One region of the Catenuloplanes sp. NPDC051500 genome, then DNA from elsewhere that is predicted to be linked to it. Evidence: riboswitches for the same ligand, from Rfam matches in the RefSeq annotation. Region 1 holds a riboswitch; each other region holds the start of a gene.
What was found. A riboswitch is a leader RNA that binds a small molecule or an ion and turns the genes downstream of it on or off. The one in region 1 is predicted to bind cobalamin.

Region 2: linked by a shared signal. The riboswitch ahead of cobN (cobaltochelatase subunit CobN) and the one ahead of ACIA8K_RS05540 (CbtB-domain containing protein) in region 1 are both predicted to bind cobalamin.
Region 3: linked by a shared signal. The riboswitch ahead of bluB (5,6-dimethylbenzimidazole synthase) and the one ahead of ACIA8K_RS05540 (CbtB-domain containing protein) in region 1 are both predicted to bind cobalamin.
Region 4: linked by a shared signal. The riboswitch ahead of metE (5-methyltetrahydropteroyltriglutamate--homocysteine S-methyltransferase) and the one ahead of ACIA8K_RS05540 (CbtB-domain containing protein) in region 1 are both predicted to bind cobalamin.

The regions. Positions count from the first base shown of each region.
Region 1 covers NZ_JBITDX010000002.1:574,720-581,885, reverse strand. The annotation lists gene ACIA8K_RS05550 (ATP-binding protein) at 1-1,673, opposite strand, end outside; gene ACIA8K_RS05545 (CbtA family protein) at 2,120-2,884, opposite strand; gene ACIA8K_RS05540 (CbtB-domain containing protein) at 2,902-3,105, opposite strand; cobalamin riboswitch at 3,138-3,312, opposite strand; gene trmB (tRNA (guanosine(46)-N7)-methyltransferase TrmB) at 3,351-4,016, opposite strand; gene ACIA8K_RS05530 (cellulose binding domain-containing protein) at 4,316-5,401, opposite strand; gene ACIA8K_RS05525 (hypothetical protein) at 5,533-6,495, opposite strand; gene ACIA8K_RS05520 (hypothetical protein) at 7,047-7,166, opposite strand, start outside.
Region 2 covers NZ_JBITDX010000032.1:27,483-34,648, forward strand. The annotation lists gene ACIA8K_RS37575 (precorrin-2 C(20)-methyltransferase) at 1-548, opposite strand, end outside; gene ACIA8K_RS37580 (precorrin-8X methylmutase) at 551-1,183, opposite strand; gene ACIA8K_RS37585 (precorrin-3B synthase) at 1,180-2,895, opposite strand; cobalamin riboswitch at 3,054-3,218, shown strand; gene cobN (cobaltochelatase subunit CobN) at 3,275-6,877, shown strand; partial or broken gene ACIA8K_RS37595 (protein kinase) at 7,005-7,166, shown strand, end outside.
Region 3 covers NZ_JBITDX010000008.1:276,319-283,484, reverse strand. The annotation lists gene ACIA8K_RS18895 (hypothetical protein) at 1-472, opposite strand, end outside; gene ACIA8K_RS18890 (serine protease) at 656-1,483, shown strand; gene ACIA8K_RS18885 (cold-shock protein) at 1,738-1,941, shown strand; gene ACIA8K_RS18880 (DEAD/DEAH box helicase) at 2,191-3,342, shown strand; gene ACIA8K_RS18875 (TetR/AcrR family transcriptional regulator) at 3,413-3,958, opposite strand; gene bluB (5,6-dimethylbenzimidazole synthase) at 4,001-4,630, opposite strand; cobalamin riboswitch at 4,660-4,866, opposite strand; gene helR (RNA polymerase recycling motor ATPase HelR) at 4,881-7,055, opposite strand.
Region 4 covers NZ_JBITDX010000011.1:142,727-149,892, reverse strand. The annotation lists gene ACIA8K_RS23160 (response regulator transcription factor) at 1-501, opposite strand, end outside; gene ACIA8K_RS23155 (sensor histidine kinase) at 498-1,610, opposite strand; gene ACIA8K_RS23150 (ABC transporter ATP-binding protein) at 1,698-2,417, shown strand; gene ACIA8K_RS23145 (hypothetical protein) at 2,414-3,919, shown strand; gene ACIA8K_RS23140 (ABC transporter permease) at 3,916-4,623, shown strand; cobalamin riboswitch at 4,640-4,850, shown strand; gene metE (5-methyltetrahydropteroyltriglutamate--homocysteine S-methyltransferase) at 4,973-7,166, shown strand, end outside.

The DNA.
Region 1 (7,166 bases):
TCGCGGACCACCTCGGCCAGGTCGCACGGGGTCATCTGCACTGTGGCGTGGCCGGTGTCGAGGGCGGCCAGGTCAAGCAGGTCGTCGATGATCCCGCGCAGCAGCGTGGTGTTGCGGTCGATCACCTCAAGCAGCGCGGGCCCGTCCGCGGCCAGCTGCGCGGGCGACGCCTCGCGGAGCAGGCTGGTGTAGGCGCTGATCGAGGTGAGCGGCGTGCGCATCTCGTGGCCGATCAGCGCCAGGTACTCGTCCTTGCTGCGGGCCAGCTGCAGTTCCAGGTCCTCGGCGCGGCGGCGTTCCAGGAACTGGCCGACGTGTGCGGCGATGCCGGCCAGCAGCGCGACAAGCGCGTCCTCCGGATCCTCGACGACCTCGGCGAAGAACGCGAGCACGCCGAGCGTGCCGGTGCCGGACCGGACCGGGATGGCGAGCGCGGCGTGCAGCTGGGACGTCTCGATGGTGTCCGCGGGCAGCAGCGCGGTGCCGTCGGCCAGGTCGCGGATCCAGACCGGCTCGCCGGTGAGCCAGGCCTTGCCGGAGAGGCCCTGCCCGTACGCGAGCTGGTCCGGCACGTGCATCTCCGCCACGCTGCCCGGCGCGCTCCAGTGCGCGGCACTCCGCAGCACGCCGCCGGGGCCGTCGACAAGCCACAGCTCCGCGTGCGCCCAGCCGAGCGTGGCGACCACCGCCTCCAGCACCCGCGGCCCGGCCTCCTCCGCGCTCGACGCCTCGGCAAGCGCGGACGTGACGGCCAGCTCGCAGGCGCGGAACCGCTCGGTGCGCTTGAGCTCTGTGACGTCCTGCAGTGCGATCACGGCGCCGAGCCGGGTGCCGCCCGCGTCCGAGATGGGTTGTCCGTCGACGAGCAGCACGCGTGGGCGTTCGAGGGCCGGGCCGGCCAGCACCTCGAGCCCGTGCAGCTCCTCGCCGCGGAACGCGCGGGAGAGCGGCGTGTCGTCCGGCGCCATCGGCCGCCCGTCCGCGTGCCGCAGCCCGAAGTCGAGCGGGTGACCGCCGGGCGCGAACGGCGCCGGCGTGCGCCCGGTGAACCGCAGCATCGCCGCGTTGATCAGCACGCGACGGCCGTCCGCGTCGCAGGCGACCACGCCGTCGTGCAGGTTGTCGAGCACGGCGTCCAGGAAGCGCCGGTGCCGGTCCGTGGTCTGCCGGGCCTCGCGCTCCGCGACGACAGTGCCGCACACCTCGGCCGCGTGCCCGACCATCGACTGCTCGGCCGCGGTCCAGTCGCGCGGCCGGTAGTCGACCACGGCGCAGACGCCGACGATCGCGCCGGCCCGGGAGCGGACCGGATATCCGAGGTAGGCGCGGGCGGCGGCCAGCCGGATCGGCGCGTCCGGCGGGACCCGCTCGTCGTCCTCGACGTCGTGCACCACAAGCGGGCTCCCCGAGTCGAGGATCAGGCCGGCAAGCGTGGACGCCGCAGGCACGGCGCCGAGGCCGGCCCACGCGTCCGGCAGCGCATATCCGCCGCTCATCAGCGCGCGCCGGTCCTCAAGCAGCTGCACCAGGCCGGTCGGTGCGTTCGCGACCCTGGCGGCCAGCTCGGCGATCCGGTCCGCGGCGTCCGGGACCAGCGAGCGGCGGGAGAGGTCCACCCAGTCGGCGTCCGTGTCGCCGGGCGCCGTCACGGCGATGCTGCCCGTCGTCGTCACCGTCCTGATCCTCCCGTTTTTCGCCGCTCCTGCGCCCTCAGACTAATGCCGTGAGACACGTCAAAACCGGCAATTCACAGACGCGAGGGTACGACCCGAGCGTGACCCGGCCCGCTCAGAGGCAAGCCCGGCCGTCGTCGCTGATGCCGCTCACCGCGCCGCCACGCTGCCGCGCTCACGCGCGACGGATGAGCTGGATCCGTCCTCGGCACGCCCGCGCGCGCCGGGTCCCAGGCCGGTCGGGGAGTGCGGGCGGTTGTCCCGGGCACCCGCGCTCACCAGGTTCAGGCCGGTTGGGCGTGCGGGCGGTTGTCCCGGCACACGCTCGACGTGTTCCGGCCTGATCGGGGCGCGCGGCGATCAGGTGGGGAGGTCCGCGCGCGCGGTCCGCACAGCGAACGGGGTGCTCCGGCGAGAACACCGGAGCACCCCGATCGAGCGTTGCCTCACGCGGAAGCGGTCGCCTCCACGTCGCGGACGGTTCTCGCCGGGCGCGGCGTGAGCAGCAGGCCAAGCGTCGCGCCGATGGCCGCCCACATCGCGGCCAGCTCGGCAAGCGACGCGACCCGGAAGTCCCAGATCAGCTGCGGTGACACGTCCGCCGGGATCTCTCCGGTGGCGGCCGGCCAGATGACCAGGATCAGCGCGTAGCCGACGAGGCCGGTCAGCACGCCGCCGGTCACCGCGACCGGCCCGGACTGCCCGCGGGCCAGCAGCACCTGACGGACCAGCACGGCAAGCCAGGCGATCGCCGCGGCGGCCGCGATCAGTGACAGGTACTGCGCGGTGCGGGCGTCCACCGTGTCCGGGTCGCCGACCGCGGGCGGGTTCGCCGGGTACTTCAGCGCCGGTACCAGTGCGAACGCGACGAAGCCGAGGAACGCGAGCAGCGTGGCCCGGCCGAAGTCGGTCCGGCCGGGCAGCCGGTGCCGCACCTTCGCGAACACCACGGCGAGCACAAGCGCGAGGCAGACCGCGACAGCGATCGCGGCGACCATGCCGCCGATCACCTGCATGGTCCGGCCGACCAGCTCGGGTTCGGCGGGCTCGGCTGCGGTGCGGGCCTCCTCGACGGCGAGCGCGCGTTCGATGACCGGCTCGACCACGAAGAACGCGACGAGGGAGGCAGCCACCCCGCCGGCGACGCCCGCGAGGGCGCCACGCCGGAGGATGCCGCCGAGCGTCGGTGAGGACACTATGGGCGTGGTCATGTCGGAGTGCCCCGCGCTCAGTGGCAGGGGACGCCGAGCGCGTGCCGGCCGTCGTGGGTGAACTCGTGCAGGTACGCCGCGACCTGGCCGGTGGTGACCAGCCCGTTCTCCTGGAGAAGCAGGTAGAACACGATGAGCGCGACGGCCGCGAGCAGCCAGGCGAGCAGCGGGACCCTGATCGGGGCGACCGCGGCGGTGGGAGCGGAACTGGCAGACGGCATGATTGTTGATCCTCTCGTCCATGCCTCGTGGCGATGTGATGCGGCGCCACGGCCGGTCTCCTGGCTCCCGGATCAACACGCCCGTTCCTGCCTTCCCAGACCCGAAGGTCCGGTGGCGAGGGTGGAACGGGCACTTCCCGGTCACAGTGGCGAGGACCACGCCGGATTTACACCGGCTTCCCGAGCACCGTGGCCTGCGCAGCTTACGCCCGGTGAAAATCGCGCGACAAGAGGAGGTGATCTATCTACAACTGTTGCTGCTCCTCATCGGTGGCGGAGCGGTAGAAGATCATGTCGTAGATGCGGCGATGCGCGGTGACGCCCCGGCGCTCGAACTTGGTCATCGGCCGGTGCTCGGGCCGTGGCGCATAACGGTCGAAGCCGTTCGTCAGGCCCGGTTCCGCGGTAAGGCTCTCCATCATGGACTGTGCGTAATCCGCCCAGTCGGTGGCGCAGTGCAGCGTGCCGCCCGGGCGCAGCCGGGAGCGGAGCAGCCCGAGGTGTGCGGGCTGGATCAGCCGGCGCTTGTGGTGCCGCGCCTTGGGCCACGGGTCCGGGAAGAAGACGTGGATCGCGTCGAGCGAGGCGGGCGCCAGCTGGTGCCCGACGAGCGTGACCGCGTCGCCGAGCGCCACCCGCACGTTGGTCAGCCCGCGGCGCTCGCTCATCGCCAGCAGATTGCCCACGCCGGGCGTGTGCACCTCGACCGCCAGGTAGTCGCGCCCCGGGTCGGCCGCGGCCATCGCCACTGTCGCCTCGCCCATGCCGGACCCGATCTCCAGCACGACCGGCGCCTCGCGGCCGAACAGCGCGGCCAGGTCGAGCGGCAGCGCGTCGGCCGGGTCGAGCGGCACGTCGACGCCGTGGCTCTCCCAGAGGCGCTCCATCGCGTCGTGGTGCTTCGGACTCATCCGCCCCCGCCGGGGATGGAACGTCCGCACCCGGCCGTGCGGCAGCGCGTTGATCTGCTCGGCCAGGCCGGTGATCTGGTCGTCAAGCACACCCAGCTGGTCGGCAAGCCCCAGCTGGTCGGCAAGACCCGTGTGGTCCGCAAGCCCCGTCTGGTCCGCAAGCCCCGTGAGGTGGAGCGTTGCGTCAAGATCAGTGTTCGTCTCGATACTCATCAGACCCCAGACAATACCCAGGGGGTACGACAGAAGCGCAGCTCCCGCCGTACCCCCTTTCGGGTTTGGTGGTGTTTTGTAGTTGTTTATCCGAAAGTGCAGGTGGCGGTAGTTGTCGGATTACTCCCCGTCCACGACCCGATGAACCCGACCGTGGCATTCCCACCCGGCGGCAGCACGCCGTTCCAGGCCGCGTTGCCGACCGAGACGTCCGCACCCGACTGGGTGACCACGCCGCCCCAGGACTGGGCCACCTGCTGCCCGGCGCCGAACGTGAACCGCGCGGTCCACGAGCGGCTGGCCGTGACGCCGGAGTTCGCCACCGTCAACTCGCCCTGGAAGCCGCCCTGCCACTGACCTGTCACCCGGTAGGAGGCGGTGCATCCGGCCGCGGGCGTCGGCGTCGGCGTGGGCGCAGGGCTGCCGGTCCCGGTCGGCGTCGGGGTCGGCTGGGTACCGGTCAGCGCCTGGACTAGCGGGGGATACCACCGGTTGGCGATCTTGACGTCGCCGGCCGCGTTCGGATGCACGCCGTCGCTGGTGTCAGTGGCCGGCACGAACCCGGTCCACTGGTCGACCACGGTGACCGGCGAGGCCGCTGTCGTCCGGGACGCGGCCCACGCCGGGATCGCCGCGTTGAACGCCACGGTCCGCGCCGCGCACTCGGTGCAGCTCGGCGGGTCGACCGGGATGATCTGCGCGACCAGGATGCGCATGGCGGGGTTGCTGGCACGCATCTGGTCCACGAGCGTGCTGAACGCCGCCAGGATCGTGGCCGGCGCGATGTTGCTCCAGACGTCGTTCGTGCCCAGATGCATGATCACGACGTCCGGATCGGTGGCGGCGAGCCAGCCCGGGAGCAGCGACTGGTTCGCGATGTTCGTGGCCAGGTAGCCGCCGTGGCCCTCGTTCTCACCGTCGTAGACGAAGCCGCAGCCCTGCGCCGGCAGCGTACCCACGAAATCGGTGTTTGTGTATCCGGCCGCCTGCAACTTCTGCCAGAGCAACGCGCGCCAGCAGCCGGGCGAGCCGGTGATCGAGTCGCCGAGCGCCATGATGCGCACCGGGTCGGCCGCCAGCGCTCCGGCCGGTGCGGGCCGGATCATGAGCAGGGTGAGGGCGACCGCGCACAGGGTGGCGGCGGTCGCGAAGAGACGTGTTCTGGGGGACATGGTTCAGCTCCGAACGGGCTCGCTGCGAATGAGGCAGCGTGGCGACGCTCCCGCCGCTGGTGGTGGAAGGCTTGCCCTGCCTCCCGCACGACGGGCCCGAACGGCTCCGGAGATATTTTGTTTCTTCTATGTCAGCTTTTCAAGGGGCGGGGGTCCGGCTGCGACCCCTTGCTCACCGGCACGCGCACGTTGCCGCCGGTGTCCAGCCGGAAGACCCACGACCGGCCGTCCCGCTCGCCGGTCAGGAACGCGGTCCGTGTCGTGAGATAGCTCAGCTCCCGGTCGCCAGGCACGCCGAGCGTCCGCTTCGTCCCGGCGGACAGGTCATACTCGACAAGTTGTAGCGCCCCGCCCTCCAGCGACGCGGTCCAGCTCAGGCGCATGCCGTCCGGCCGCCACGCCGGCACGGCCGCGAACCCGTCCCGCTGCCCGCCACCGCCGAACGAGGCGAAGTCCTCCTCCACGGCGCCGGCGATCGTGCCCACGGTCAGGCACGCGTCGTAGATCGCCTCGCACTGGCCGCCGCGGAACGCGATCCGCTTCCCGTCCGGCGCCCACGACACCGCGTTGTCCTGCGCGATCCGCTCCGCAAGCGTGCCCCGCGCCGGCGCCGGCTTCTCCACCGGCAGCGGCTGGCCCTTGCACTCCGCCGGGAACAGCACCTCGGGCTTCGGGCTCTTGGCCGCCCCGTCGATCCGGTAGACCGCCGGGCCGCCCACGCAGCCCGGCGCCATGAACGCCAGCCAGCGGCCGTCCGGCGACCAGTCCGCGCCGCCCGAGGCGTATCCGCTGAGCCGGCGTGGCGCGGAGCCGTCCGCGTTCATCACCCAGAGGCGGTTCTTGACCAGGTAGGCGATCCGCCTGCCGTCCGGCGCCCACCGCGGCCGTGCGGCGCCGCCGTCCCTGGTGAGCTGCCGCTCCACGCCGCCGCGGGTCACGAACACGTTCCCGTCGCGGACGAACGCCAGGTCGGCCGCGACGTTGCTCTGCTTCGCCGGCCCGGCCGCCTGCGCGCCCTGCGGACAGCACACGGCCGCCACAAGCATCATCAGGCACGCGACCGCACGTCCACCGCTGACGGTCCTGCTGCGCATCACGGTTCCCCCGAGCTCATGACCTGCCACGATCTCGCGGCTATCGCTGCCTGTCCTGCACGGCACCCGATCGACGCAACCGAACGGCACCTGAGCGCTTCCCGCCTCGCACCCTAAGCCGGAACGTCGCTTACGGGTCGGAAATGCCGCATTTCGGGCGCGTTGCGCCGGTGGCCTTCGCGGGCATGGAGAAGCGGCGGCCCGTGGTGAACGGGCCGCCGCTTCGCTCCGATGGATCCGGCGTCGAACCGCGACGCCGCTCCGTCATCGGCGCCGGGGCGCATCGCCGGTGGCGCGTAGGCCGCATCGCCTGTGACCGTATGCCGCGCCGCAGGCGGTGCGTGGGTCACACCGCCTGCGACGCGGGGGTCGCACCGCCTGCGACGCGGGGGTCACGACGTCGGCGGTGCGTGGGTCACGACGTCAGCGGTGCGGGTCACGACGTCAGCGGTGCGTGGGTCGTGACGTCGGCGGTGCGTGGGTCGTGACGTCGGCGGTGCGTGGGTCGTGACGTCGGCGGTGCGTGAGTCGCGGTCTTGGTGGTGCGTAGGTTACGACGCCGTCGACCACATCGCCGCGAACGCCGCGGCCTCGCCTGTCAGCCAGCGGTCGATGTCGGCCGGCTTCGTCGCCGCACCCGCCCGGAACACGTCCCCGCGACGCACGTCGAC
Region 2 (7,166 bases), on a different contig from region 1:
CCAAGCTTCATCACGGCGGCGGAGTCGGCCGCGGCCAGGCGGGACGCAAGCTCGGCCGGTGGGAGCGTGCCGGGCAGCACGGTGAGCGTCTCCTCCGCCTCGACCAGCGGGCGGCCCAGCTCGGCCGCGGCGCCGGCTATCGAGGTGACGCCGGGGACGACTGCCGTCTCGTACCGGGTGGACAGGCGTTTGTGCATGTGCATGTAGGAGCCGTAGAAGAACGGGTCGCCCTCGCAGAGCACCACCACGTCACGGCCGGCGTCCAGGTGTGCGGCGAGCCGGGCGGCCGCATCCGCGTAGAAGTCCTCAAGTGCGCCGCGGTAGCCGCCCGGGTGGTCGGTGGTCTCGGTGGTGACCGGGTAGACGAGCGCCTCCTCGATCTGCCCGTCCCGCCGGTAGGGCGCGGCTATCCCGCGCGCGATGCTGCGGCCGTGGCGAGCACTGTGGAACGCGATCACGTCCGCGGCGCCGATCAGCCGGGCCGCCTTGACGGTCACCAGCTCCGGATCGCCCGGACCGAGTCCGACTCCGTAAAGACGCCCGACCACTGCTACTCCTCCTCGCTGGCGATGGCGTTGAGCGCCGCCGCGGTCATCGCGCTGCCGCCACGGCGGCCGTGCACGACAAGAAATTCAACTGCCGCCGGGTGTACGGCGAGCGCCGCCTTCGACTCGGCCGCGCCGATGAAGCCGACCGGGATGCCGATGATCGCGGCCGGCCGGGGCGCACCCTGGTCAAGCATCTCCAGCAGGTGGAACAGCGCGGTCGGCGCGTTCCCGATCGCCACCACCGCACCGGCGAGCTTGTCCCGCCACAGCTCAAGCGCGGCGGCGGACCTGGTGGTGCCGAGCGACTGCGCCAGGGCCGGGACACGCGGGTCGCGGAGTGTGCAGACCACCTCGTTGTCCGCGGGCAGGCGGCGGCGGGTGACACCGGACGCGACCATGTAGGCGTCACAGAGGATCGGCGCGCCGGCCTGGAGCGCCGCACGGGCGGACGAGACCACACCCGGCGAGTACGCGATGTCGTCGCCCAGATCGGTCATGCCACAGGAGTGGATCATGCGGACCACGACGCGGGAGACATCCTCCGGGAACGCGTCCAGCCGGGCCTCGGCACGGATCGTGGCGAACGAGCGGCGATAGATCTCCGCACCATCCCGGACATAATCGTATTCGGTCACGCGCCGGTCTCCTGTGAGGCGAAGCTGGTACGGGCGGCAGCAACTGCGGCCGCGAGCCGGTCGAGGTCCACACCGTCCGCCGGGGCCGCGGGCGAGGCCGGGCCGCCCGGCGACGCCGAACCACCCGGCAACGCCGAACCGCCGGATGACGCCGACCCGCTGGGTGAGACCGAACCGCCGGACAACGCCGAACCGCCGGACAACGCCGAAGCACCGGGTGACGCCAAAGCACCGGGCAACGCCGAAGCACCGGGTGACGCCAAAGCGCCGGGCAACGCCGAAGCACCGGGTGACGTCCGTGGACCGGACGAAGCGGCGACAGCGGGTGACGTCCGGTTACCGGCCGGCGGCGGGCTCGCGAGCGGCGCCGGGCCGGTCACCCGGTAGCCGCGCGCGGTGGCCAGCACCCGCACGTGCGGAGTGGCCGGGTGGCCGCAGGCACGTTCGCAGCCGATCCAGTGGACCGGTAGCGCGTCCCGGGCAGCCCGCGCCGCGCCGAGCGTGACCGTCGTGGCGTCCACGCGGACGTCCGCGTGCGACTTGGCGCAGCCGGGCAGGCCGGTGCAGGCGGTGACGCCGTACCAGGGCGAGTCCGCATCGGCGCCGAGCCCGGCCGTGACCAGTCCGGGGAGGTGGGAGGCGTCCGGCAGGCCGGGGACGACCACGCCGCGCCAGGGTGTGAAGCGCAGCTCGCCGCCGCCGGTCGCGGCCACGTCGGCAAGCAGGTCGAGCTGGGTGGCGGAGATCCGGCCGAGCGGGATGATCACCGCGAGCGCGACGCCGGCGGCCGGGTGGGCTATCACGCCGATCGGTGGCGCGGGCGGGTCAAGGGCGGGAGTGACAGGTGCGGCGTGGACACCGAGGCGATCGGCGATCCGCGCCACGCCCTGATCGATCTCGGACACCCGCCAGCCCGCCGAGCCTTGGGCGGCCCGCTCGGCGAGGAATGCCTCAGCGGCCGCCACCGCCAGGCCTGCCGCGGTGGGACCCGGCACCCCGGCGGAGCGGTCGGCACCGACGGAACCAGCCGCTCCGGAGGGACTGATCACACCGGCGGGATGCGCTGCACCACCGGAACGAGCCGCACCACCGAGATGGGCCGCACCACCGGGACGAACCGCGCCACCCGGATGAGCGACGACAGCCCGCTGGGCGGTGCCCGCGGGGGCGCGTAAACCTACGTCGACACCGTCGATGAGCAGGGTTAACTCGTCGGGGCCGGAGGCGAGCAGGCAGAGGTCGGCGCCGAGCGCGGCCACGTCGCCCCGGCCGTCGTCGAGCGCGAAGAGGAACCGCCCGGACAGGCCGGCAAGCGAAGGCGACGCGCACAGCGCGGTGTCGAGCGCGTCCACAAGTGGCCGCACGTCCGCACCGCCCTGCCCGTCGAGTCCGCTCAGCGGCGACGCGACCACGTTCCGGGCGCGCTCGTGCGTCAGGGACGGCAGCAGGCCGGCGTCGGCCAGGCGGTCGGCCAATTCCAGCTCCGCCCCGGACGGCAGCGCGCGGAGCTGCAGGTTTCCGCGGGAGGTCAGGTCCAGGCGGCCGTCGCCGAGCTCGCGGGCCGCGCGGGCGAGCACCCGGGCGCGGGCGGCGGTGAGCACGCCGCCGGGGATGCGCACCCTGGCCAGTCCGCCGTCCGCCGCGGCGTGCACCTGGAGCGCGGTGGGGCACGCGTCCGGTCCGGTGCGTGCGGCGCGGGGGGTCGGAGGCATGCGGCGGATACTACGGGTTGTCACGGAGACTGTTTCGGGTTCGTCCGCAGAACCCCGACATGCGTCACAACCGGGGCGAGCAAGATCACCGCCGGTGGCTTGACGTGTGCAGGGGCGGTCGGGAGAGTAGGGGCACTGCATGAAACGCGGCGACGGTGGAGGAAGTCCGGTGTGAATCCGGCGCGGTCCCGCCACTGTCACCGGGGAGCGGACCCCAGCATGACCACTGCTGCATCCTAGGCACCACACCGGCACAGGATCGCCGGCACAGGATCGATTGCGGGAAGGTCGGGGCGAGCGCCGATCCGGGAGCCAGGAGACTCCGGTCGCCGCGCGATCCGTCACGATCTGGGGCGCGGACCCCAGGGAGGAGCCCGCGGTGGCCCGCGTCCTGCTGCTGTCGACGTCCGACACCGACCTGCTCAGCGCCCGTGCCAGTGGCGCGGACTTCCGGTTGGCGAACCCCTCGCGTACCCAGGTGGAAGATCTTGAAGGTCTTCTTGACGGCACCGAGCTGGTGGTGGTCCGGATCCTCGGCGGCCACCGGGCCTGGGAGGAGGGGATCGATGCGCTGCGTGCGCAGGCGCGCCCGCTGCTTGTGCTCGGCGGCGAGGCGGCGCCGGATGCGGAGCTGATGCGGCTGTCCACAGTGGCGCCGAACCTGGCGGCCGAGGCGCACCTCTACCTGGCCCAGGGCGGCCCGGCGAACCTGGCGGAGCTGCACCACTTCCTCAGCGACACGATCCTGCTGACCGGCCACGGCTTCGCGCCGCCGGCCGAGGCGCCGCTCTGGGGCCGGCTGGAGCGTCCGGAGTCGGCGCACCGGACCGGCCCGAAGATCGCGATCCTCTACTACCGCGCACACCACATGGCCGGGAACACCGCGTTCGTGCACGCGCTTGCGGACGCGGTCGAGGCGGCCGGCGCGGAGCCGCTGCCGATCTTCTGCGCCTCGCTTCGCGCGCCCGGCGATGACCTGCTCGACGCGCTGCGGCAGGCGGACGCGCTGATCGTGACGGTGCTTGCCGCCGGCGGCGCGGGCGGCGTGGTCCCGGCCGCGGCCCAGGCCGGTGGCGAGGACGACGCGTGGGACGTGGGCGAGCTGGCCAAGCTTGACGTGCCGATCCTGCAGGGGCTATGTCTGACCAGCTCGCGGGCGGTTTGGGACGGCAACGACGACGGGCTGTCGCCGCTTGACGCGGCCACCCAGGTCGCGGTGCCGGAGTTCGACGGGCGGATCATCACGGTGCCGTTCTCGTTCAAGGAGACCGACAGGGACGGGCTGACCGTCTACGTCGCCGATCCGGAGCGGGCGGCGCGTGTCGCGGGCATCGCGTTCGGGCACGCGCGGCTGCGCCACGTCCCGCCGGCCGAGCGGAAGATCGTGCTGATGCTGTCGGCGTACCCGACCAAGCACTCCCGGATCGGCAACGCGGTCGGCCTGGACACCCCCGCCTCCGCCGTGCGCCTGATCAAAGCCATGATCCAGCGTGGGTACGACGTGGGCGACTTCCCCGGCGTCGACGCGCAGGACGGCGACGCGCTGATGCACGCGCTGATCGCAGCCGGCGGCCAGGACCCGAACTGGCTGACCGAGGAGCAGCTGGAGGGGAACCCGGTCCGGATCCCGGCGAGCGAGTACCGCGCGTGGTTCGCCACGCTGCCGGCCGAGCTGCGTTCCGTGACCGAGCAGCACTGGGGGCCGGCGCCGGGCGAGCTCTACGTGGACCGGTCGCAGGACCCGGACGGCGAGATCGTGCTCGCGGCACTGCGCGGCAACAACGTGGTGGTCATGGTGCAGCCGCCGCGCGGGTTCGGCGAGAACCCGGTGGCGATCTACCACGACCCGGACCTGCCTGCCTCGCACCACTACCTGGCCGCGTACCGGTGGCTGGCGGCGAACTTCGAGGCGCACGCTGTCGTGCACATCGGCAAGCACGGCAACCTTGAGTGGCTGCCCGGCAAGACGCTCGGGCTCTCCGCCGCCTGCGGGCCTGATGCGGCGCTCGGCAACCTGCCGCTGATCTACCCGTTCCTGGTCAACGATCCGGGCGAGGGCACCCAGGCGAAACGGCGCGCGCACGCCACGCTCGTCGACCACCTGGTGCCGCCGATGGCGCGGGCGGAGTCGTACGGCGACATGGCCCGGCTGGAGCAGCTGCTTGACGAGCACGCGAACATCGCGGCGCTCGACCCGCCGAAGCTGCCCGCGATCCGCGCGCAGATCTGGACGCTGATCCAGGCCGCGAAGCTCGACCACGACCTCGGGCTTGCGGACCGGCCGCACGACGCCGAGTTCGACGACTTCCTGCTGCACGTGGACGGCTGGCTGTGCGAGGTCAAGGACGTGCAGATCCGCGACGGGCTGCACATCCTGGGCGAGCCGCCGGCCGGTGAGGCGCGGGTCAACCTGGTGCTGGCCATGCTGCGGGCGCGGCAGATGTGGGGTGGGCAGGTCGCGGCGCTGCCGGGGCTGCGTGAGGCGCTGGGGCTCACCGACGACGGGTCGGCGCCGATGTCCGAGGTGGACGCGGTCGAGGAGCTTGCGAAATCACTTGTCGCGGGCATGGAGGCGGCGGGCTGGGACCCGGGGGCTGCGGCGTCGCTTGTCGATCGGGCTGACATCCGTACCCCCGAGCTTGTGGAAGAGATCTTGATCTTCGCGGCGACGGAGATCGTGCCCCGGCTGGACCGGACCACCGACGAGATGACGCACCTGCTGCACGCGCTTGACGGCGGCTACGTGCCGGCCGGGCCGAGCGGGTCGCCGCTGCGCGGTCTGATCAACGTGCTGCCGACCGGGCGGAACTTCTACTCGGTGGACCCGAAGGCGATCCCGAGCCGGCTGGCCTGGGAGACCGGGCAGGCGATGGCGGAGTCGCTCGTCAACCGCTACCGCGAGGACACCGGCGAGTGGCCGCGGTCGGTCGGGCTGTCCATCTGGGGCACCGCGGCGATGCGCACGGCCGGCGACGACGTGGCGGAGATCCTGGCGCTGCTCGGCGTGCGGCCGACCTGGGACGAGGCCTCGCGCCGGGTGAACGGGCTGGCCGTCGTCCCGCTGGAGGAGCTTTCCCGGCCTCGGGTGGACGTGACCATCCGGATCAGCGGGTTCTTCCGGGACGCGTTCCCGCACGTGGTGGCGTTGCTTGACGATGCGGTGCAGCTGGTCGCCGCGCTTGACGAGCCGGCCGATCTCAACTTTGTCCGCGCGCACGTCTCGGCCGACCTCGAGGCGCACGGCGACGCGCGACGGGCCACGCTGCGGGTCTTCGGGTCGAAGCCGGGCGCCTACGGTGCCGGCATCCTGCCGCTTATCGACAGCCGGAACTGGCGCGGCGACGCCGACCTGGCCGAGGTCTACGCGGTCTGGGGCGGCTACGCCTACGGCCGCGGCGTGGACGGCGTCCCGGCCCGCGGCGACATGGAGACCGTCTACAAGCGCATGTCCGTCGCGGCCAAGAACGTCGACACCCGCGAGCACGACATCGCCGACTCCGACGACTACTTCCAGTACCACGGCGGCATGATCGCGACCGTCCGCGCGCTGACCGGCACCGCGCCGAAGGCCTACATCGGCGACAGCACCCAGCCCTCCGCGGTACGCACCCGCGCGCTCTCCGAGGAGACCGCGCGCGTGTTCCGGGCCCGCGTGGTCAACCCGCGCTGGATCGCCGCGATGCGCCGGCACGGCTACAAGGGCGCGTTCGAACTGGCCGCGACCGTCGACTACCTCTTCGGCTACGACGCGACAGCGGGCGTGGTGGCGGACTGGATGTACGACACGCTCGCCCAGACATACGTGCTTGACGAGGAGAACCAGAAGTTCTTCGAGCAGTCCAACCCGTGGGCGCTGCACGGCATCGCGGAGCGGCTGCTCGAAGCCGCCGAGCGCGGCATGTGGGAACACCCGGACTCCGACGCGCTCGACGGCCTCCGCGAGGTCTACCTCCGCACCGAGGGCGACCTCGAGGATCGGTAGCGCTCCACCTCCACGTTCGTGACGGTCCCCGATCTTGCATTGCGATCGGGGCCGTTGCCGGAGAGCGGGGTGTCGCGTTGGCTGCTTCGTCGGGGATGTGCGGAAGACGGAGCAGGACGTGGACGTGATGAGCGGTCCGGGGATCGATACCCCAGCCGGATACACCGGCACGCATCGGATCGGCTCGGGCGGCGGCGCCACCGTCTACCGGGCGTGGGACGAGCACGGCAGGCGCTGGGTGGCGCTGAAACTCTTTCACAGGTACGTGCAGGACCACGCGTCCGCTGTC
Region 3 (7,166 bases), on a different contig from region 1:
AGAGGAGCAGGTCGAGCGCCTCGAACAGGTGGGTGAGGGTGGCGTACGAGTCGGCGACGTCGACGTAGCGGCCGGCGTTGCGCCCGATTGTGGTGGCCGCGGCCTGCACGTGGATGTAGGGGTGGAAGCCGCACGGGAGCGCGAACAGCGGCCACTGCAGCGCGTGCCCGGCCTCCTTCCACAGCGGCCGGTAGTTGCGCCTGTCGACCATCATCCGGTGGCCGGTGCGCCGGTAGAGGTCCGCGCACTGGGCGGCGAGCGCGTCGTTGGCCGTGTCCGCGAACTCGCGCAGGATCGTGCCGGCGACAAGCAGCCCGTCGTCGCCCTGCAGGAACGGGGTGACGCCGGCGGCCTGGTCCGGGTACCGGCCCTGGACGTGCGCGCCGAAACCCTCGCGGACCTGCGCGAGCAGCGCGGCCTGCTGGCTCGGATCGTGCTGCACCTTCCGCTTACCCAGTCCGAAAAGTCGCATCTGCCCTCGTTTCGACCACCGTAAGCGAACTCGGCAATGCTAACGAAGATCATGGCCGCCGCTCGTCGAGGGGCATATCACCGGGACCAGGGTGATATTGGTTTATTGACACCTATCAACCCCGATGCGAGGGTACGGCTCGGCGGCCCACCCCGAGCCGCCGCCTCGCGGAAGGGATCCTTCATGCAGCTTCGACGGGCACTCGCCACCGTAGCGGCCGCCGCGGCCGCGGCTGTCCTTCTTGGACAACCGGCCTCTGCGGCCCCGGCTCCGGCGATCCAGGCGGCCACGCTGGCGTCGACCATCTCGCTCTCCAACTGCTCGGCGTCGCTTGTGCGGTACCCCACCTCGGTCAGCACGGACCGGGCGATGATGCTTACCAACGGGCACTGCTACGAGCGCGGCTTCATCGCCGCCGGCACCGTGCTGCGCAACGTCTCGAGCACCCGCAGCGGCACGCTGCTCAACGCGTCGGGCGGCGCGCTCGGCACGGTCCGCGCGGATCGGGTCCTCTACGCCACGATGACCGGCACCGACGTCACGCTCTACCGGCTCAACACCACGTTCGCGTCGCTGCAGAGCACGTACGGCGCCACCGCGCTCACGCTCTCGTCGAGCCGCCCGAGCGCCGGCACCTCGATGTCGATCCCGTCCGGGTACTGGAAGCGCGTCTGGAACTGCGCGATCGACGGCTTCGTGCCCACGCTTCGTGAGGACGAATGGTCGTGGACGGACTCGATCCGCTACAACGCCGGCTGCGACACGATCGGCGGCACGTCCGGCTCCCCGATCGTGAGCTCGGCCACCGGACAGGTGATCGGCATCAACAACACAGGCAATGAGGACGGCGGGCGCTGCACGCTCAACAACCCGTGCGAGGTCGCGGCCGACGGTACGGTCTCGGTGCTGTCCGGGCGGGGCTACGGCGAGCAGACGTACTGGTTCACCACCTGCCTGACCTCGGCACGCGTCATCGATCTGACGCTCTCCGGGTGCCTGCTGCCGGACTGATCCACCGGGCGGCCGGGTCGTCCCCGGTCGCCCGTTTCAGCGAACGTTGCTGAAGATCAGCCAAACCGTGTTAGTGTTCTTCTCGTTGCAGTTTTGATTCCGTAGACGTTGTGTTGCATGAATGACAGCGCCTGGTGGGTATCCGGACCCTTCGGGCGCTTTTTTCATATTTCGTCTTTTCCGGACGGGCGATCAAACGCGGCAACGAGAGGTTCGCGCAGTGCGGACCTCCCACAGCTCGCGAAGGAGAAGACATGGCCACCGGCACCGTCAAGTGGTTCAACGCGGACAAGGGCTTCGGCTTCATCGTTCAGGATGAGGGTGGCGCCGACGTGTTCGCCCACTTCTCGGCGATCGCCTCCAGCGGTTTCCGCAGCCTGGAGGAGAACCAGCGGGTCGAGTTCGACATCACCCCTGGCCAGAAGGGCCCGCAGGCGGCCAACATCCGCCCGCTCTGATTTTCCACCGGGTGGTGGCGTGACCGATTCGGCGCGCCGCCACCCGGGCCTTTTTTCTTTGCCATATCACCTCGGTTCGTTTCCATCGATGCCTCCTGTCACGGTGCGGTGCGCGCCGTGTCCAAGAAAGGCATCTGCAGACATATGACCGCAGGTACTGTGTCCTCCCCCCGGCGTGGCCGTCGGCGCCCGCCGCGCAAGCCCATCGAGGCTTCCGCTCCGCCCGCCCAGGTTGTCGTCACGACCCCGATGCCCACCGGCGCCGGCACGTTCGCCGACCTGCCGCTGGCACCCGGTCTCGCCAAGGCGTTGCACCGCAACGGGCTCACCACCCCGTTCCCCATACAGTCCGCAGTGCTGGCCGATGCGCTGGCCGGCCGGGATGTGCTCGGCCGTGGCCGTACCGGTTCGGGCAAGACGCTCGCCTTCGGGCTTCCGCTGCTCACGCTGCTCGACGGCAAGAAGGCCGTCAGCCGTGCGCCGCTGGCGCTCATCCTGGCGCCGACCCGCGAGCTGGCCCAGCAGGTGACCGCGTCGCTGACCCCCTACGCGTCCGCACTGCGGCTGCGGATGGCCACAGTGGTCGGCGGTCTCTCCGCCGCCGCGCAGGCGCAGACGCTTGCGCGTGGCGTCGAGATCGTGGTCGCCACCCCGGGTCGCCTCGCCGACCTGGTGAAGGCCGGTCAGTGCCGCCTCGACCAGGTGACCACGACGGTCATCGACGAGGCCGACCAGATGTCCGACATCGGCTTCCTGCCGCAGGTCAGCGCGCTGCTCGACCAGACCCCGCGGAACGGGCAGCGCATGCTGTTCTCCGCCACGCTCGACAAGGCCGTGGACCGGCTGGTCAGGCGGTTCCTCACCGAGCCGGTCACGCACGGCGTCGACCCGCCCACCGGCAGCGTCACCACGATGCGGCACCACCTGCTCGAGGTGGCGGCCGGAGACAAGCTGGCGATCGCGGCAGACATCGCGGCCCGCAACCCGCGGTCGATCATGTTCGTCGCGACCAAGCGGGCTGCGGACCGGCTGGCCACCCGGCTGAGCGCGACAGGCCTCCCGGCGGTCGCGCTGCACGGCGGACGCTCGCAGAACCAGCGCACCCGCGCGCTTGAGCAGTTCCGCGCCGGCACCGCGACAATCCTGGTGGCGACGAACGTGGCGGCGCGCGGCATCCACATCGACGAGCTCGACCTCGTCGTGAACGTGGATCCGCCCGCGGACGGCAAGGACTACCTGCACCGGGGCGGCCGCACCGCGCGCGCCGGCCGGTCCGGCACGGTCTTCACGCTCGTCTTCCCGGAGCAGCGCCGCGAGGTGCACCGGCTGCTCACCCAGGCCGGCATCCGCCCGGACTTCGACGCGGTCACGCCCGGTCACCCGGCGCTGATCCCCGCCTAGAAACCACCGAGCACACAAACTCTGCGGGGGTACGGGCCGCGGCCCGTACCCCCGCAGAGTTTTTTGTTCCTCAGGCCGTCGTCAGGATGCCTTCCACGCCGAGCAGGAACGTCTCACAGACCGACTGCGGGTCGTTGAGGCAGCCGGACGCCATCGCGCCGTCGCGCAACAGCACGAAGTGCCGGGCCGCGGGCTCGGGAAGCAGCTCCGAGACCGTGTCCAGGAACCACTGCCGGTGCACGAGCACGGCCTGATGCACCGGGTGGGCGGGGTCGGGATATTCGCTTGCCGCGTTCAGGAACGCGCAGCCGCGGAAACCGGGCGTGCGGATGTCGTCCGCGATGCCGTGCGCTATCGCCCGTGCCACCTCCACGGGCGTCAGCCCGTCCGCCCGCGCCCGCTCCACGTGGGCGCGGATGGCCTGGTCGGCCTCGGTCAGGTACGCGACGACCAGGTCCTCCTTGCCGGGGAAGTGCCGGTAGAGCGTGGCCCGGGTGATCTGCGCCTCGGCCACGATCCGGTCGATGCCGACGGAGTGGATGCCCTCGGTGTAGAAGATCCGGGTCGCGGTGGCGAGCAGCCGGGCACGCGCCTCGGACGTCCTGGGTTCCCTCATCCGGCCATCATACCGGATAGAACGTTCGGTCTTTCACGGCCGTCACTGAGCGCCCCAGCGGTCGGTGTGGCGGGCCAGGGACAGCGGGCGGCGGGTACGCCAGCCGTGTCGCTCCAGGTCCGGCACGTCGTGCAGGCGGGTGACCGGACCGAGGCACAGCCACGCGACCGGGCGGATCCCGGCCGGGATGCCGAGCAGCTCCCGCACGAACTCCTCCCGGTAGAACGACACCCAGCCGACGCCGAGTCGCTCCGCGGTCGCGGCCAGCCACAGATTCTGAATGGCCAGGCAGGAGGAGTAGAGCCCGGCGTCCGCGATCGCATGCCTGCCCAACACCGCCGGGCCGCCACGCTCGGCGTCGTACGTGACCACAATGGATAGCGTCGACTCCAGCACCCCGTCGATCCTGATCCGGGCGAACCGGCCCGCCGCCTCCCCGTCAAGCGTCGCCGCGAACACCTCACGCTCCCGCCGCACATGCGCGTGGAACGCCTCCCGCACCGGCCGGCTCCGGATCACCACGAAGTCCCACGGCTGCGACAGCCCGACGCTCGGCGCCGCGTGCGCCGCGGCCAGGATCCGGTCGAGCGTCGCCTCCGGCAGCGGCTCACCAGTGAACTCGCCCCGCACGTCCCGGCGACGGTGGATGATCTCGTACAGGTCATTGCTCATCACAGGCTCCCGCTGTGCTCCGGCCCCGAAGGGCCACCTCAGCGCGAGGCCGGTCTTCGGACTTCCGGATCGTCACCTCACCGCCCGCCTTCCCAGCCTCATCGGCCAGTGGCTGCGCTCTCACGCGTGGACGGCAGCTCCCCGGTCACCGCGGCGGGCCCGTGCCGGACTCGCACCGGCTTCCCAGATTCTCCCCCGCCGCGCACGGAAGGGGCACCTCGCAACAGATTCGTGCCACCGGCAGCCTACGTCAGGTCAGGATCACCAGCTGCCGGGTGGCACGCGTCATGGCGACATAGCGGTCCACGGCCGGCCAGGCCCCGGGGTCGATCAGGATCACTAGGTCGAACTCCAGGCCCTTGGCCAGCTCCGGCGTCAGGGCGCGCGCCCTCGGCGTACCCCCGTGGCCCTTGTGGAAGGTTTCGCTCGCGATGACGGCGGCGATGCCGTCCTCGTGCAGGTGCATCTCAAGAACCAGATCAAGATCTTCGACCGCCGCGTGTACGACCGGGAGGCCGCTGCTGCGAATCGAGTTCGGCACGTTCGCGTCCGGCAGGGCCGCGCGGATGACCGGCTCAGCCTCGGCCATGATCTCGGCCGGCGTGCGGTAGTTGACGTTCAGCTCGGCGATCGAGATCCGGTGCAGGCCCACCCGGGTGAGCCGCTCCTGCCAGGACTCGGTGAACGGGCGGCGGGCCTGGGCACGGTCGCCGACGATGGTCAGACTGCGGGACGGGCAGCGCAGCAACAGCATCTGCCACTCCGCGTCGGTCAACTCCTGCGCCTCGTCCACCACGACGTGGGCAAACGGGCCGGCCAGCGCGTCCCGATCCCCGCCGGGCAGCACGGCCCCGTCGACAAGCACCTCGTGCAGATCCTTCTGGACAAGCATCTTCATCAGGCCCTCGCCGTCGTCGTAGGCCGCGGAGTCGATCAGATCGTCGATGACCGTCGCCATCCGGGACCGCCGGGCCGCCACCGCCGCCCTCCGCAGCTGTTCCCGCCGGTCCGCCCCCGCGTCGCCAAGCCGCCGGCGGGCCGCGTCAAGCAGCGGCAGGTCGGCGGTGGTCCAGGTACGGTCCCGCCGTTGCAGCGTCGCCACCTCCTCGTGACTCAGCCAGGGTGCACACCGCCGCAGAAAGGCCGGGACCGACCACAGATCGGCCACCAGATCGGCGGCGTCGAGCATCGGCCAGGCCCGGTGCAGCGCGGCGCGCAGCTCCTCATCACGGCGAAGCTCGCCGGGGTCCGCGTCGTCGCGGTCGACCAGAATCGCGACCAGCTCGTCCCGGATCAGCTCGCGGGCCTCGTTGTGCGGCGTGCCGTCCGCGGCCTCGAACGCGGCCGCCCAGTCCTGCGGGGTGACATGCGGCCCGGCCGTCCCGGACCTCGGCGGCTCCTCGTAGAACCGGACCGCGTTCTCGACGGCCGTCAGCATCCCGGTGCCCGACTTCAGGCGCGCCACCTCCGGATCCGTCTCGACGACCGCCGCGGCACCCTCCGGGACCAGATCACGCAGCGTGCAGGTCTGCACGTCGTCCTCGCCGAGGCTCGGCAGCACGTCCGAGACGTACGCGAGGTACGGCTCGTGCGGGCCGACGAACAACACGCCGCCGCGGCGATTGCCAAGCCCGAGACGCGGATCGCTGTAGAGCAGATAGGCGGTCCGGTGCAACGCCACGACGGTCTTGCCGGTCCCGGGACCGCCGTCCACGACAAGCGCGCCGCCGGAGCCGGCCCGGATGATCGCGTCCTGGTCCGCCTGGATGGTGCCGAGCACGTCCCGCATGCGCGCCGAACGGCTTCCGCCGAGGCTGGCGATGAAAGCGGACTGGTCGTCGAGGGCGGCATGGCCGTCAAGGGCATCCGGGGTGAAGACCTCGTCCCAATAGTCGGTGATCCGGCCGCGCGTCCACCGGTAGCGGCGGCGACTCGCGAGGCCCATCGGGTTCTTGTGGGTACCACCGAAGAACGGCTCGGCAGCCGGCGAGCGCCAGTCGGTGAGCAGGCGACGCCCGGTGCCATCGGTCAGGCCGAGCCGGCCGATGTAGACGGCATCGATGTCGGCGGCATCGGTGTCGGCGGTGGCGGTGGCGGTGGCGTCGGCAGCGTCGGCAGCGTCGGCAGCGTCGGCAGCGTCGGCGTCGGCGATCATTCGGCCGAGGCAGAGGTCGAGGCTGTAGCGGCGGAGCGTGCGCAGGCGGGCGGTGAGGCGCTTGACCTCCTCGTCCCGGTCCACGGCCTGGCGGCCGCGGCCGGCGGCGTTCTTCCGCTCCGCGTCGAGGCGGGTGGAGAGGTCGTCGATCTGGGCGCTCATCGAGGCGGACATGGCGGCGAAGTGGCGCTCGTCGTCGGCGATCAGTGCGGGATCGGCCTTGGCCGAGAGGTGGTCGGGCAGCGCGAAGGCGCTGGCGGTGGTCTGCATGTGCACAATCCCCTCAAATGCCGTGTTCACGGCTTCGACAAGCGATTGTGCAGGAGGAATAGGGTCTTGCGGCAAGACCCCATCTCTGATATAAGTTAGAAATGGCGGATG
Region 4 (7,166 bases), on a different contig from region 1:
CGCCGGCGCCGCCCGCAACAGCGCCTCAAGCAGGGCGAACTCCTTGACGGAAAGGTCCAGCAGCCGGCCGTCGCGGGTGGCGGTCCGGCGGGCCGGGTCGAGCTCCAGGCCCGCCGCACGAAGCGTCCTCGGCCGGGACGACGGGCGGCGGCGGGCCAGCGCGCGGATCCGCAGCACCAGCTCGGGGAAGTGGAACGGCTTCGCCAGGTAGTCGTCCGCGCCGAGCGTGAGGCCGGTGACCCGGTCACCCGGTGCGGCCGCGGCGGTGAGCATCAGCACCATCGGCCGGTCATCGCGCTCGGTGATCATCTGGCAGAGCGTGTCGCCGTGCAGGCCGGGCAGGTCACGATCGAGGACCACCACCTCGTACCGGGCCAGATCCAGTTTCTCCGCGGCCGTGAGGCCGTCCAGCGCGACGTCGACGGCCATCCCCTGATCGCGCAGGCCCTCCGCCACCACGTCGGCGAGCGTGGGCGTGTCCTCGACCACGAGCACCCTCATGCGCCCACCACGAGTGGCAACCGGACCGTGACCCGGAGCCCACCCTCTGGCCGGGCGTCAAGCGTGAGCGTCCCGCCGTGCGCCGCCACGATCGCCGCCACGATCGACAGGCCCAACCCGGTCCCGGTACGGGCCGTGCGCGCCACCCCGAGCCGCTGGAACGGCTGGCCCAATCGGGCGACCCGCGCCGGATCCAGCGGCGGCCCGCCGGACTCCACGGTCAGCAGCGCGGTGCCGGTGCCGTCCGTGACCGCGACCCGGATCCAGCCGCCCGGCTCGTTGTGGGTGATCGCATTGCCGACCACGTTGCCGACCATGCGGGCGAGCAGCACCGCGTTGCCGTGCGTCCAGGCGCCATCGCCCAGCTCCGCGTCCACGGTCAGCCGCCCGGTGTCCAGGCCGCCGAGCACCGCCGCGGTAAGCGCGCCGAGGTCGACCGGCTCGCGGTCCGGAAGCACGCCGTGCGCGGTGCGGGCAAGCGTCAGGAACCCGTCGAGAAGCGCGTCGACCCGGTCCAGCTCGGTACGCAACCGGCCGGCGAGCGCTGTCGTCTGCGCCGGCACCGGGCCGGGCTTGGCGACCGCGACGTCGAGCGTGGCCCGCATCGTGGCCAGCGGCGTGCGCAGCTCGTGCGAGGCGTTGGTGACGAACCGGCGCTGTGCCTCGAACGCCTGCTCCAGCCGTTCCAGCAGGTCGTCGATGGTGTCCGCGAGCGCCTTGACCTCGTCGTCCGGGCCCGGCGCGGCGAGCCGCTCGTGCAGGTTGTCGGCGGTGATCCGGCGGGTGGCCGCGGTGATCGTCCGCAGCGGGCGCAGCACCCGGCCGGCGACCGACCGGCCAAGAAGCACCGACGCGATTCCCATCACGGTCAGCCCGATCACCGAGCCGGTGAGCAGCTGCCGGGCCTGGTCCTGACGCGCCGATTCCAGCCGCGACTCAAGCTCGGCGATCCGGGCGGCGTCGGCCGGCCGGTGCTGCTGGTCCGGGCCGGGCGCGACCTGCCTCGACCCGGAGACCGTGATGAGGCCGGTGAGGGTGAGCAGCGCAACGCCGGAGAGCATGAACAGCGCCACGTACATGATGGTGAACCTCAGCCGTACCGTCCGCATCCGACCAGGATGCCGGTCCGCCCCTAACAGCGGAATGACAGGCCGTGTTCGGCCCGCGTTACCTGCCGGTCCGTAGAACTCACCGCCATGGAATCCACGATCGAGGTCACCGGCCTCCGCAAACGCTACGGGCGGACCACCGCCCTGAACGACATGTCCTTCACGGTACGGCCGGGGCACGTCACAGGCTTCGTCGGCCCGAACGGCGCCGGCAAGTCCACCACGATGCGCGTCGTGCTCGGCCTGGTCGCGCCGGACTCCGGCGCCGCGCTCGTCGGCGGCGTCCGCTACGGCACCCTGCGCCGGCCGCTCACCCAGGTCGGCGCGCTGCTCGACGCGGGCGCGGTCCAGCCGAGCCGGACCGCCCGCAACCACCTGCTCTGGCTGGCCCACTCGCAGGGCTTCCCGGCCCGCCGGGTCGACGAGGTGCTAGCGCTGACCGGGCTTGCCGAGGTGGGACGCCGCCGGGCCGGTGCCTACTCGCTCGGCATGCGGCAGCGCCTCGGGATCGCCGCCGCGCTGCTCGGCGACCCACCGATGCTGATGCTCGACGAGCCGTTCAACGGCCTCGACCCGGAGGGGATCGTGTGGATGCGCGGGCTGCTGGCCGGCCTCGCCGGTCAGGGGCGGGCCGTGCTTGTCTCAAGCCACCTGATGAGCGAGCTGCAGCACATCGCCGCGCACGTGGTGGTCGCCGGCCGGGGCCGGGTCCTGGCCGACACCACGGTGGCCGACCTGGTCGCGGGCGCGGACTCGCTGGAGGACGCCTACTTCGCGCTGACCCGGGACGAGGTGGACTACCGATGAGCCGGCTCCTGCACGCGGAGTTGACGAAATTCCGCACGGTACGCGGCCTGGTGCTCGGCACCGTCGCCACGGCCGCGCTGATCGTCGGCCTGGGCCTGTTCGTCGCCGCGAACAGCGTGTCTGTCTGCTCCAAGGGCACCGTCGACGTCGAGTGCCCGACACCCCCGGCCGGGCCGGGCGGCGAATCCGTGCGCGACAAATTCTACTTCGTGCACAAGCCCCTGCCCGGGGACGGCACGATCACGGTCCGGGTGACCTCGATGACCGGGATCATCACCTACCCGCCGCCGAACCACGACACGATCGTCCCCGGCCTGGTCCCGTGGGCGAAGGCCGGGATCATCGCCAAGCGCGGCACTACTGAAGGCTCCGGCTACGTGGCGCTGATGACCACCGCCGAGCACGGGGTACGCCTCCAGCACGACTTCGTCCACGACGTCGCGGGCCTGCCCGGCGCCGTGTCCACAGGCGCGCCACGCTGGCTGCGGCTGACCCGGGTGGGCGGCACGCTCACCGGCGAGGAGTCCGCCGACGGCGTCACCTGGACCCGGGTCGGGACCGCCACGCTCACCGGCCCGGTCGAGATCGGGCTGTTCGTCACCTCGCCGAGCGACCTGACCGTGCACAACGGCGTCGGCGGCGGCACCGCTCAGGCCCGCCTGTCCACGACCACCGCCACGTTCGACAATCTCGGCCTGACCGGGGCCGTACCCGGCGGCGGGTGGCTGCGCGACGACGTCGGCGCCGACCCCGAACCGGACGGCCCCGTCCACCACCCCGGCAGCGCGGAGGAGTCCGCAGGCGTCTGGACGGTCAGCGGCAACGGCGACATCGCACCCCTCGCCGGCGAGGGACCCGGCACCCAGATGACGCTGCTCGGCCTGGTCATCGGCCTGATCGTGGTGATCGTCGTGGCCGTCCAGTTCATCACCGCGGAACTGCGCCTCGGCCTGGTCGGCGTGACCGCGCTGACCGCCCCCGGCCGCGCCCGGATCCTGCTCGCGAAGGCCGCGGTGCTCGGCGCGGCCATGTTCGCCGCCGGGACTGCCGCCGCCGCGTTCGTCGTGCCGGTCGCGGAACGGGTGCTCCACGCCAACGGGTCCCGGAGGCCGTTCCTGCCGGTCCCGGACGTGGTCACGCTGTCGCTCACGGTGGGGCTGCTGACCGCCGGGGTGGCGCTGCTCGCCCTCGGGCTCGGTGCGCTGGTCCGGCGCAGCCTGCCCGCGGCCGGGCTGGCCGTCGCGGTTGTCGTGCTGCCGTACCTTGCGGCGGTTGTGGGCGGGCTGCCCGCGGGGGCGTCGCAGTGGCTGCTGCGGGTCACTCCCGCCGCGGCCTTCGCGGTGCAGCAGACCGAGCCGGCGTACGCCCACGTGATCGCCAACTACGTGCCGATGGCCGGGTACTTCCCGCTGCCGGCCTGGGGCGGGCTCGCGGTGCTGGCCGGGTACGCCACGCTCACGCTCGTCCTGGCGGGCGTGCGGCTGCGGCGGGCCGACCTGTGATCCCGGCCCTGCACGCGGAGTGGACGCGGCTGCGCACCGAGCCCGCCGTCCACCTGTTGCTGCCGTCCATCGTGGCGGTGACAGTGCTTGTCAGCCTGCTCGCGGTCGCCGCGTGCCCGCGCAACGAGTGCGGTCTCGACCCGGCGGCGCTTACCCTGGCCGGGGTGCGGCTCGGGCAGGCGCTCGTGGTGCTGCTGGCGGTCTCGGTCCTCGGGGGATCGCTGCGGACGACGTTCACCGCCGTACCCCGGCGGCTTGTGGTTCTCGGGGTCAAGGCTCTCGTGGTGAGCGCGTCGACGCTTGTCACGGGCGGGCTCGCGGTGCTCGGCTGCCTGGCCGCCGGCCGCGCGATCCTGCCCGTCGGCGGTCCCGGGCTGCGCGCCGCCGCCGGGTCGGTGCTCTACCTGATCCTGATCGGACTGCTGGCGCTCGGCGTCGTCGCGGCGCTCCGGGACCCGGCGACCTCGGCCGCGGTCGTGCTGGTGCTGGTGCTGCTCTACGCGCCCCCACTGATCGCCACGACCGTCACCGACCCGGACACACAGCGGGCCCTGCGCCGCTTCGCCCCCATGCCGTCCGGCCTGTCCGTCCAGGCGACGACGGGCCCGCCGATCACGCCGTGGGCCGGTCTCGGTGTGCTGGCCGCGTGGTCCGTGGCGTCGCTTGTCATCGGGGCGGTGGTCCTGCACCGCCGGGACGCCTGAGCGGTGCCGAGGCCGTAGGATGTCGGGCAGTGCTGGTTCGCCGTGGTCGCCCACGGCGTCGTAAGAGGGAACCCGGTGGGAAACCGGGACTGCCCCGCAGCGGTGAGTGGGAACGAAAGCCGTCATCAAGCACTGGGCTCCGCAATCGGAGCCTGGGAAGCGACGGCCGGTAGGAACGAGTGACGCGCCCACGAGTCCGAAGACCTGCCCGCACCGCGTACACCGGGACCGGTGTGCGCTGCCGACGGTCCCTCGGGAGGGCCAGGGCGGGTCACCGGAGGCGCAGACCGGCCGCCGTGCCTCACCCAGCCTTTCCGACGGGTCCGCCGACCTCGAGGGAAGGTTTCACATGTTCGGTCACACCACGGTGCTCGGCTATCCGCGCATCGGCCCGGATCGCGAGCTGAAGAGGGCGGTCGAGGCCTACTGGGCCGGCCGCATCGACGCCGGGCAGCTCGACCAGATCGCCGCGGGGTTGCGCGCGGACGTCTGGCGCACGCTTCGTGAGGCGGGGATCGAGGCGATCCCGTCCAACACGTTCTCCTACTATGACCACGTGCTCGACACGGCGGTGGCGGTCGGTGCGGTCCCGGCGCGGTTCGCCGGGCTGGGCCTCAGCGACCTCGACACGTACTTCGCGATGGCGCGTGGCACGGACGCGCAGCCGCCGCTGGAGATGACCAAGTGGTTCGCCACGAACTACCACTACCTGGTCCCGGAGATCGCCCCGGACACGGTCTTCACAGCCACACCCACAAAGGCGCTGCGTGAGTACGCGGAGAGCCGCGCGCTCGGCATCGACAGCCGGCCGGTGCTCGTCGGGCCGGCCACGTTCCTGCTGCTGGCGAAGGCGGCGGAGGGCGCACCGGGCGGGTTCCGGCCGTTCGACAGGCTGCACGACCTGGTCGCCGTCTACGCGGACATCCTGCGCGAGCTGGCCGCGGCGGGCGTGCGCTGGGTGCAGCTGGACGAGCCCGCCTACGCGGCCGACCGTACCGCGGAGGAGATCGACGCGCTCCGGGCGGTCTACATCGCGCTCGCCGCGGTCGCACGCCGGCCGAGCATCTTCGTCGCGACCTACTTCGGCGAGCTCGGTGACGCGCTGCCCGCGTTGCTTGACACGCCGGTCGAGGCGGTCGGCCTGGACCTGGTCGCCGGGCCGGGCAACCTGGACGCGCTCGCGGCGGCCGGGAACGCGCGGGAGAAGACGATCGTGGCCGGGGTGGTCGACGGGCACAACGTGTGGCGCACGGATCTGCGCACGGCGGCGGCGCGGCTGGCCACGCTCACCGGGCTTGCGGGCGAGGTCGCGGTGGCCACGTCGTGTTCGCTCCTGCACGTACCCGTGGATCTCGATCTTGAATTGGATCTTGCTCCTGAGCTGCGGAAACGGCTCGCCTTCGCCAGGCAGAAGGTTGACGAGGTGGTGGCGCTGGCCGGGGCGGCCGGTGCGTTGCCCGAGCCACTCGGCCCGCCGCCCGCGGCCTGGCGCAACGACGGGGTCCGCGCCCGCCTCGACGCGCTGCGGCCGGAGGACTCCCGGCGCGGTGCCTATGCCGGCCGGGCCGCCGCGCAGCAGGCCCGGCTCGGGCTGCCGCCGCTGCCGACGACCACGATCGGCTCGTTCCCGCAGACCGCGATGCTGCGCAAGGCACGGGCCGCGCTGCGGGCCGGCACGCTTGACCCGCTCGGCTACCGCAACCAGATGCGGGCGGAGATCCTCGGCGTGATCCGCCTTCAGGAACGGCTCGGGCTGGACGTGCTCGTGCACGGCGAGCCGGAGCGCAACGACATGGTGCAGTACTTCGGCGAGCAGCTCGACGGCTTCGCGGCCACGAGCGGCGGCTGGGTGCAGTCCTACGGCTCGCGGTGCGTGCGCCCGCCGATCATCTACGGTGACGTAGCGCGGCGGGGCGCTATGACAGTCGAGTGGTCGTCCTACGCGCAGTCGCTCACCGACCGGCCGGTCAAGGGCATGCTGACCGGCCCGGTCACGATTCTGGCCTGGTCGTTCGTGCGCACCGACCAGCCGCTCGCGGACACGGCCAACCAGGTCGCGCTGGCGCTGCGCGACGAGACCGCGGACCTGGAGCGCGCCGGGATCCGGGTCATCCAGGTCGACGAGCCGGCGCTGCGCGAGACGCTTCCGCTGCGCCGCGACGGTCAGAAGTCCTACCTGGACTGGGCCGTCGGCGCGTTCCGGCTGGCCACCTCCGGCGTGGACGACGCCACCCAGATCCACACGCACCTGTGCTACTCCGAGTTCGGGGAGGTGCTGCCCGCGATCGACGCGCTCGACGCGGACGTGACGAGCATCGAGGCCTCCCGGTCCAGGATGGAGGTGCTCGACGACCTGCACGCCGCCGGGTACGGCCGGGGCGTCGGTCCGGGGGTGTACGACATCCACTCCCCGCGGGTGCCGTCCCAGGCGGAGATCACCGCGTCGCTGCGGCGTGCGGTCGAGGCCGTCCCCGCGCAACGGCTGTGGGTGAACCCGGACTGCGGCCTGAAGACCCGCGGGTACGCCGAGGTGGAGGCGTCGC